One region of the Streptomyces sp. NPDC050264 genome, then DNA from elsewhere that is predicted to be linked to it. Evidence: riboswitches for the same ligand, from Rfam matches in the RefSeq annotation. Region 1 holds a riboswitch; each other region holds the start of a gene.

Region 1 (2,192 bases):
GGGTTGCCTCGGGAGTCCAGGATTTCCCGGGCTACGACGACGTCGATGGACGGCACGAGCATCTCCTTCTGGGATGTGACACAACAATGCGGGCGGCTTGGCCCGCACCCATGAGCGTAACCGGCTCCGAGGCATCGGCCAGCCGACCGCCCGTCCTGTGGACAACGCCGACAGCGAAATGTTCCTTAACGGAACAAAGACAGCGACCTCCGTCCCGGATGCCGGGACGGAGGTCGCCGAAATGAGCGGCCCGCGGGGACGGGGGCGGCGTCCGGACCCCGCATCCGCCGATGCCGGGTCCACATCCCCCTGCGAGTCCCTATAAGAAGGGGGCTTACTTCAGGTGCAGCTGCTGACCCGGGTAGATCAGGTCGGCGTTGCTGACGATGTCCTTGTTGAGCTTGAACACCTTCTGCCAGTTGGTGTCGTGCGCCTCGGCGATCTTGCTGAGCGTGTCGCCGGTCTTCACCTTGTACTCGCCGTCGCCCTTCTCGACCTTCTTGCCGGTCGGGGTGGTGACGGTGTCCTTCTTCGACTCCTGCTGCTGCGGCTGCTCGCGCTGCTCGGAGCGGGTCGTCGTGGAGGACTCGGAGCGCTCCTGCTGCTGCGGCTGGGACTGCTGCGAGGAGTCCGCCGAGGAGTCCGCCGGGGCGGAGTTGCTCGTGTCGGCGCCGGACAGGCCCACACCACAGCTCGGCCAGGCACCCTTGCCCTGCGCCGCGAGAACCTTCTCGGCGACCGATATCTGCTGCGCCTTGGACGCCTGGTCGGCGGAGGACGCGTAGGAGGTGCCGCCGTACGCGGCCCAGGTGGAGGACGAGAACTGGAGGCCACCGTAGTAACCGTTGCCCGTGTTGATGGACCAGTCGCCACCGGACTCGCAGCTCGCGACCTGGTCCCACTCGGAGGTGGAGGCGGCGGAGGCCGAGGTGGCACCCATCAGCGGAACGGCGACAGCGGCACCGGCGACACCAGCGAGCGTGGCGACGCGGACGGCCTTGGACGGGCGGCGGTGCTTGCCCTTGCTGGAAAGCAGCATGGAGAGATCCCCTCACCGACGCCTACGAGGTGAGCTGTCGGGTTCGGACCAGTGAGTGTCCGGCCGCGCATCCTTGTGCGCGGCTTAACCCCAAGCCGGTTTCCCGGCACTTACCTTGGGTCCCCCGCTCCTGCCTACGGCGCTGACGCGTCGACTGTTCCCGTACGGACGTCGGCAGGATTCGGCGTGACGTCCATCGGGGCCCGCTGTGGCGAGCGGTGACGACGTTAAGCAGGCGATCCGCCCGATTTCAAAGACGATCAGGGTGTTTGAGACTCATGTCTCACTCTCGCAAAAGTGGACATACGCACCCCAACCGTCCCCGAACTCCCGCTACTTTTCGACCGATTCGAGGCCAAGATCCAGACTCTGACCAGGAAGAATGAGGTCGGGGTCGGAACCCACCGTCTTCTTGTTCAGGTCGTAGAGCGCATCCCACCCGCCGTGGACGTCCTGAGCGTCCGCGATGTCCCAGAGACTGTCGCCGGAACGGACCGTGTACGTCCCGCCGGTGCGCACCTCCTCGCGCGAGGCGTGCCGCCCGTCGGAGGTACGGGAGTCGGAGGTGTCGTCGGCGGCGGGGTCGCCACGATGGCGGCCGGCGGTGTCGGACCCGGACTCACCGGAAGCGGCGTCCGAGGGGGACGGCGTCGCGGAGGAAGTGGGGTCGGACCGACCGGGCTTGCCGGCACTGTCGGAGCTTTCGCCGTCATCGCCTGCGGCTTCATCGGTCGAGCCGTCGCTCGCCTCGCCACTCGCCTCGTCGCCGGGGTCGCCACTCGCCGTGTCACCCGAGGTATCCGCCGAGCTGCCGGCTGACGGGGCGTCCGACGCGTCGATACCCACGGACGGGTCGGACGAGCCCGACCCGTCGTGATTCTTCTCTCCCGAATCGGCCGAGTCGTCCGATTCGGACGGCTTCGGGGAGACGCTCGCGCCCGGGTCGACATCGGCCGACTCGTCGCCCTGGGTGAGACCCGCCACGATCGAGCAGCTCGGCCAGGCGTTGGGGCCCTTGGCGTCGAGGACCTTCTCGGCGACGGCTATCTGCTGCGAGCGGCTGGCCTCGTCGGCGCTCGGGGCGTAGTCGAGGCCGCCGTACTGCTCCCACACCTCCTGGGTGAACTGCAGTCCGCCGTAGTACCCGTTGCCC
Region 2 (2,192 bases), on a different contig from region 1:
TCAGACGAGGAGGCGCTCGCGCAGCCGGTCGCGGTCGGCCGCGGTGAGCCCCAGACCCTCTTCGAAGTAGCGGTCCGCGCCGCCCCAGGTCTGCTCGATGGTCTCGAAGGCCGCGTGCAGGTAGGCGGCGCGGGCGTCGAAGAGCGGGCTGAGCAACTCCATGACCTCGGGGGAGTAGGCGTCGCTCGCCGCGCTGCTGCGGCGCACCTTGTAGCGGCGGTGCTTCGCGTTCGACTCCAGGTAGTCCGTCTCGATGGCGTCGCGCTCCACGCCGACGGCGAGCAGCGTCACCGCGATCGACAGGCCCGCGCGGTCCTTGCCCGCCGCGCAGTGCATCAGGGCGGGCACGCTGTCCTCGGCGAGCGCGTGCAGCACGCGGCTGTGCTCGGCGGTGCGCAGGGAGATGATCGAGCGGTACGACGTGATCATGCGGTTCGCCGCGCGGCCTTCGGACAGGAGGGTGCGCAGCTGGTCTATGTCCCCGTCGCGGACCATCTGCCAGAACTCGGCGCCGTCGGCGGGGTCGGTCAGCGGCAGGTTCACATTGCGCACGCCCGGCAGTTCGACGTCGGCGCCCTCGAGGCGCTGGTCCGCGGCGTTGCGGAAGTCGAAGACGGTGTGCAGGCCGAGCCCGGCGAGGAACGCCGCGTCCTCGGCGGTGGCGTGGGCGAGATGGCCGCTGCGGTAGAGCACGCCCGGACGCACGCGCCGGCCGTCCACGGTCGGGAGACCGCCCACATCGCGGAAGTTGCGCACTCCGGACAGCTCGGGCTCGGTGGACGGGGCGTGCTGTGTCACGGGGGCTCCTCCCGGTCGGGCTCCGGCGTCGCTCGCCGGCGGACGCGCTCCTGACGATACGACACGGGTTCCCGAGTAAACCATCTGTCCGTTTTGCTCATACTTCACATCAACCGTCCGTAAATAAAGGGACATTGGGTACAGGCGCGTGAGCAGGCTCATAGCCGTAACGGTCCGTGGTGGCCGCCGGAAATTCTCTTCCTCTGAATTCCTGAAAGTAAGGCGCCGGCAAAGCCCCTGAGTCGACGCAGGGTGACACAGAAAACGCCCAGACGATCAAGAAAGCGGACCCAGAGGTGATTTCGGCGCTTGTCACCGCCTTTCGCGCTGCCTTACGGTCGCCACTCACTCCGGACGGAACGCCTAGTCCTGCCACCGCCCGGAATTCCGAACAACGACCCGTGACGGCAGGAACGGGGGACCCACAGGCAGTGCGCCGCCGAGGGAATTCCCCATGCGGCTAGGGGTGAAGTCGTGTCCGTGAAAGGGCCCGGCCGGGCAGCTCCAGCCCGAACCCGACAGCTCACCTCGTAGGCGACGGAGAGGAAACTCGTCATGCCCGCCAAGGGAAAGCACCGCCGCCCCAAGTCCCAGCGCGTCACCCGCGCCGCCGCCGTCGCGTCGGCCGGTGGCGCCGCGCTCGCCCTGCCGCTCATCGGTGCCACCGGCGCCCACGCGGCGACCGACTCCGCCTCGACCGACGCGAAGACGTACACCGTCAAGTCCGGTGACACGCTCTCGAAGATCGCCGACGCGCAGAACGTCGACGGCGGCTGGCAGAAGCTGTACGACGCCAACAAGGACGTCGTCGGCTCCGACGCGGGCGTCATCAAGCCGGGCATGAAGCTCACCCTGAACGGCGCGGCCGCGAGCACCGCCTCGGCCTCCCGGGCGAGCAGCACCGCGGACTTCGTGAAGCCCGTCGACGGCTCCATCGGCACGCCGTACCACTCGTCCGGTTCCATGTGGTCCAGCGGCTACCACACCGGCACCGACTTTGTCGTGCCCACCGGCACCGCCATCAAGGCGGTCGGCGCCGGCACCGTCGTCTCGGCCGGCTGGGACGGCGCCTACGGCAACGAGGTCGTCATCCAGCACGCCGACGGCCGCTACTCCCAGTACGCCCACATGTCCTCGCTCGGCGTCTCCGCGGGGCAGACCGTGACCGCGGGCCAGCAGATCGGCCTCTCCGGCGCCACCGGCAACGTGACCGGCCCGCACCTGCACTTCGAGATCCGTACGTCCCCGAGCTACGGCTCGGACGTCGACCCGCTGGCGTACCTGCGCGAGCACGGCGTCTCGATCTGATTCGAGCGCGATCCGATCGGCTCCCGGGTTATTCCCCGGGAGCCGAGTGCGTTTTCTCACCGCTCGTCAACCCCTGGTTACGGTCG
Region 3 (2,192 bases), on a different contig from region 1:
CACCTCCGGTACTCGTTCCACTCCGACGTCTACACCGAGATGGCCACCGTGGCCACGGTGTGCGTCCTGGCCTGCTTCATCAACCGGATCGTGCGCCGCGGCGACGAGCAGCTCGCCTCCGCGCGGCAGATCGCGGAGGCGGCCCAGCTCGCGGTGTTGCCGGAGCCTGCCGGGCGGATCGGCGGCCTGGCCATCGCGGCCCGGTACGAGGCGGCGCAGGCCGACGCGTTCATCGGCGGTGACCTGTACGCGGTGCAGGACACTCCGCACGGCGTGCGGCTCGTCGTCGGGGATGTGCGCGGCAAGGGCATGGGCGCGGTCGCCGCCGTGGCCGTCGTCATCGGCGCGTTCCGGGAGGCCGCCGAGCAGGAGGGCAGCCTGGAGGCGGTCGCCCAGCGCCTGGAGCGGGCGCTGGCCCGGGAGGGCGGGCGGCGCCGCGGCATCGACGACTTCGAGGGCTTCACCACCGCGGTGCTCGCCGAGATCCCGCACGGCGGCGACCTCCTGCGCATCCTCAACCGCGGCCATCCCGAGCCGATCGTGCTGCTCGAGGACGGCACGGTCCAGGTGGTCGAGCCGGCCGAGGCGGCGCTGCCGCTCGGCCTGGGCGAGCTCGGTTCCTGGCCGGACCGGGCCACCGAGGCCAGGTTCCCGCCCGCGGCGACGCTGCTGCTCTACACCGACGGGCTCTCCGAGGCGCGCAACGCGAAGGGCGTCTTCTACGACCCCGCGACCCGGCTCGCCGGGCGCCTCTTCCCGGGGCCGGGGGAGCTCCTCGCGACCCTGGCCGAAGAGGTGCGCCTGCACACCGGGGGCGGCGCCTCCGACGACATGGCGCTGCTCGCCGTACGGCGTCCTTGATCAATGTCACGAGCGGTGACCGGACGACACCGCTGCGCATAACAATTGACACTACGTCAGAAACGGGCGGGTTTGGCGTGCGTCAAAACCGACGGTCAACTCGCCCGATTCCGCCCACTGGTGCCCCGTTAAGTCCCGGCCGTGAACGTGAACGATCAATGGGAACGGCTTGGAATTACTGTCTGCTGTCTATTAACGTTCGATAACGCAGCGCGGTCGTCCCAGCCGTCACAAGCGACGGCTCCGTGCGCACACGCTTAATCCCGCAAGGGAGCCGGGGAACCACCAACTTGGGGTGAATCAGGCATCGTTCCGACGTTTTTCGGGCGTCGGGCCGTGCTCGTAGGAGACCTTCCTGCTCCGAACCCGTCAGCTAACCCGGTAGGCGAGAAGGAAGGAAAGGAGAGCGCCCCCGTGGCGTCGAACCGTCCTGCCCCCGAGTTCTCCGCATTCTCCGCCGAGCCCGCCGATGGCGGGTTCGGTGTCGAGCAGGAGAGCTGGGAGGAGTGGAATCCCACCGAGGAGTCCGTCCGTCCCGTCCGCGGCAAACACCGCGTAGCCCGGCAGCGCGGTGGGCTCGCGCGCAGCTCCACGGTCCTCGGCGTCGGCGTGATCGCCGCCGTCGGCGCGGGCGGCATCGCCAGCGCGCAGGGCGGCAAGCCCGCGGTCCACATCTCCATGCCCGACCTCTCCGCCGTCAAGGACTCGCTGCCCGAGGCCAAGTCGCTGCCCGGCGTGGGCGCGCTCATATCCGGCGGTTCCGACTCCTCGTCCGGAGCGTCCTCGGCCAGCCCGCTCACCACGATGAGCAACGGGCAGTCGGACGCGGGCGAGACGCTGCGGGCCCGCATCATGCAGCAGGCCGAGACCCAGCAGGACGCCGCCGACGCCACGGCGCAGGCCGCCGCCGAGGAGGCCGCCGCCAAGCAGGCAGCCGAGGAGGCATCGGCAAAGCAGGAGAAGGCCGAGGCCAAGGCCGCTGCCGACAAGAAGAAGGCGGAGGCGGAGGCCAAGAAGAAGGCCGAGGCCGAGCGGCTCGCCAAGCTGGCCAAGAGCTTCAAGCTCCCCGTCGCCTCGTACACGATCACCGGCACCTTCGGGCAGCCCGGAGCCATGTGGTCCTCCGGCTACCACACGGGCCTGGACTTCGCGGCCTCCACCGGTACGCCGATCTACGCCGTCCACAGCGGCACCGTCACCGAGGCCGGCTGGGCGGGCGCGTACGGCTACCGCACGATCATCACCCTCGACGACGGCACCGAGCTGTGGTTCTGCCACCAGTCCTCGGTCAACGTCAGCGCCGGGCAGAAGGTCTCCACCGGCGACGTCAT
Region 4 (2,192 bases), on a different contig from region 1:
CTGCTCATCGGCCGCATCGGGCCCGACAAGCACGACCGTGTGTGGGCCGCGCAGATCCTCGGCACGTACTGCCTCGGCGGCACGCTCACCTCGCGCCTGGACCGCGTCCTGCGCGAGGAAAAGGGCTACACCTACGGTGTGCGCTCCTTCGCCCAGGTGCTGCGTTCCGCGCCGGACGGGACGGGTGCGGCGATGCTCGCCATCAGCGGCTCCGTGGACACCCCGAACACCGGGCCCGCGCTCGACGACCTCTGGAAGGTGCTGCGCACGCTGGCGGCGGAGGGCCTCACGGACGCCGAACGGGACACCGCGGTGCAGAACTTGGTGGGTGTGGCCCCGCTCAAGTTCGAGACCGCCGCGGCCGTCGCGGGCACCCTCGCCGACCAGGTCGAGCAGCAGCTGCCGGACGACTTCCAGGCCCGGCTGTACCGTCAACTCGCCGAGACGGGCACCGTGGAGGCCACCGCGGCCGTCGTGAGCGCCTTCCCGGCGGACCGTCTGGTGACGATCCTGGTGGGCGACGCCGCGCAGATCGAGGAGCCCGTCAGGGCCCTCGGTATCGGCGAGGTGACGGTGGTCACCGGCTGACCGCACTCCCGTACGTCGTACGAAGCCCCGGAGGCCGCTGGAACTCGAGCAGCGGTCACCGGGGCTTCGTGCTGGCGCGCACGTTCGTCCCCGATCGACCATGGATCTCTTATGTCCGAATTGGGGCGGAGGTTGCCTGTCTGCCCTGTGGCGTGCACTACAAAACACAGGATCCGTTTGTTGCTGAAAAGATGTTCCGCTTAGCGTCGGTCCGGCTGTTCGCCAGACACGCGTCGCGCCCGCGACACCGGACAGTCATCGCCGAGTCCCCCACGGCGCGAGCCAGGGGAGCCGGGGACCCACCGCAGTCCCTGGGGTGAATCGGGCGCTCTTCCCGTAAGGGGAGGGAGCCCGTAGGAGACCTTCCTGCTCCGAACCCGTCAGCTAACCCGGTAGGCGAGAGGGAAGGAAAGGATCAGCCACTACATGGCGTTCACCCGTGCCACCGGGAAGCACCGTCGCCCGAGCCGTCTCACGCGTACCACCGCGCAGGTCGCCGGAGTCGCGGCCCTCACCACGACCGGTGTCATCGGCGGCCTTGCCGCCCCGGCTCTCGCCGCCGACAACGCGGTCCCCGAGCAGAACGGACTGACGCAGGCCATCGCCATCGGCGACTCCCTGGCCGCCCAGATCGACGCGCAGGCAGTCGCACAGAAGAAGGCCGCCGACGAGGCCGCCGCCAAGAAGAAGGCCGAAGCCGAGGCCAAGAAGAAGGCCGAGGAGGCCAAGCGCGAGGCCGAGGCGAAGGCCAAGAAGGAGCGCGAGGCCAAGGAGCGCGCCGCCCGTGAGGCCGAGCGCAAGCGCCTCAACACCTTCGTGGCGCCGATCTCCGGTTCCTACGTCTCCACCGCCTACAAGGCGAGCAGTGGCCTGTGGTCCTCCGGCAGCCACACCGGCATCGACTTCCACGCGGCGAGCGGCACTTCGGTGCACGCCGTCGGCTCCGGCACTGTCGTCGAAGCCGGCTGGGGCGGCGCGTACGGCAACAACGTCGTGATCAAGATGAACGACGGCACGTTCACCCAGTACGGTCACCTGTCGTCCATCGGTGTCTCCGTCGGCCAGGCGGTCACCCCCGGACAGCAGATAGCCCTCTCCGGTGCCACTGGCAACGCCACGGGCCCGCACCTTCACTTCGAGGCCCGCACGACCGCCGAGTACGGATCGGACATGGACCCCGTCGCGTACCTGCGCTCCCACGGAGTGAACGTCTGACGTCTCCGCGACACCACGCGAAAGCCCCGGCTCATCGAGCCGGGGCTTTCGCGTGCGTGAACCGTTTCTGGCCAAAAAATATCCATGGATTCCGACCTCCCGTCGGAAATTCATGAACGGTGGAATAGAGTCACTGGGCAAGCGCGCCGAACGGGTGCCCATCGCGCTTGCACAAGCGTCGATCGACCGCGTTTTTCGCGGGGATTAAGACGGAGGTCGGGTCATGCGCATTCCCGCGCACTCGGTATGCACGGCGATCCGCGACGACATCGTCGCGGGTGTCTACGAGCGCGGCGGCAAGCTGACCGAGGAACTGCTCGCGCGCCGCTACGGGGTCTCGCGCGTGCCGGTCCGCGAGGCGCTGCGCACCCTGGAGGCCGAGGGCTTCG

The links. Region 1 has a riboswitch for cyclic di-AMP ahead of AB0J02_RS18765 (transglycosylase family protein). Riboswitches for the same ligand answer to the same signal wherever they lie in the genome.
Positions count from the first base shown of each region.
Region 2: linked by a shared signal. The riboswitch ahead of AB0J02_RS04845 (LysM peptidoglycan-binding domain-containing M23 family metallopeptidase) and the one ahead of AB0J02_RS18765 (transglycosylase family protein) in region 1 are both predicted to bind cyclic di-AMP.
Region 3: linked by a shared signal. The riboswitch ahead of AB0J02_RS35375 (M23 family metallopeptidase) and the one ahead of AB0J02_RS18765 (transglycosylase family protein) in region 1 are both predicted to bind cyclic di-AMP.
Region 4: linked by a shared signal. The riboswitch ahead of AB0J02_RS34710 (M23 family metallopeptidase) and the one ahead of AB0J02_RS18765 (transglycosylase family protein) in region 1 are both predicted to bind cyclic di-AMP.

Region 1 is NZ_JBFAKV010000009.1:258,257-260,448, reverse strand. Features, by position in the region: gene eno (phosphopyruvate hydratase) at 1-62, opposite strand, end outside; gene AB0J02_RS18765 (transglycosylase family protein) at 335-1,039, opposite strand; cyclic di-AMP (ydaO/yuaA leader) riboswitch at 1,044-1,191, opposite strand; gene AB0J02_RS18760 (transglycosylase family protein) at 1,373-2,192, opposite strand, start outside.
Region 2 is NZ_JBFAKV010000002.1:473,387-475,578, forward strand. Features, by position in the region: gene AB0J02_RS04840 (tyrosine-protein phosphatase) at 1-798, opposite strand; cyclic di-AMP (ydaO/yuaA leader) riboswitch at 1,165-1,350, shown strand; gene AB0J02_RS04845 (LysM peptidoglycan-binding domain-containing M23 family metallopeptidase) at 1,354-2,106, shown strand.
Region 3 is NZ_JBFAKV010000026.1:120,519-122,710, forward strand. Features, by position in the region: gene AB0J02_RS35370 (PP2C family protein-serine/threonine phosphatase) at 1-861, shown strand, start outside; cyclic di-AMP (ydaO/yuaA leader) riboswitch at 1,106-1,264, shown strand; gene AB0J02_RS35375 (M23 family metallopeptidase) at 1,276-2,192, shown strand, end outside.
Region 4 is NZ_JBFAKV010000025.1:139,685-141,876, forward strand. Features, by position in the region: gene AB0J02_RS34705 (pitrilysin family protein) at 1-588, shown strand, start outside; cyclic di-AMP (ydaO/yuaA leader) riboswitch at 838-1,002, shown strand; gene AB0J02_RS34710 (M23 family metallopeptidase) at 1,015-1,803, shown strand; gene AB0J02_RS34715 (GntR family transcriptional regulator) at 2,027-2,192, shown strand, end outside.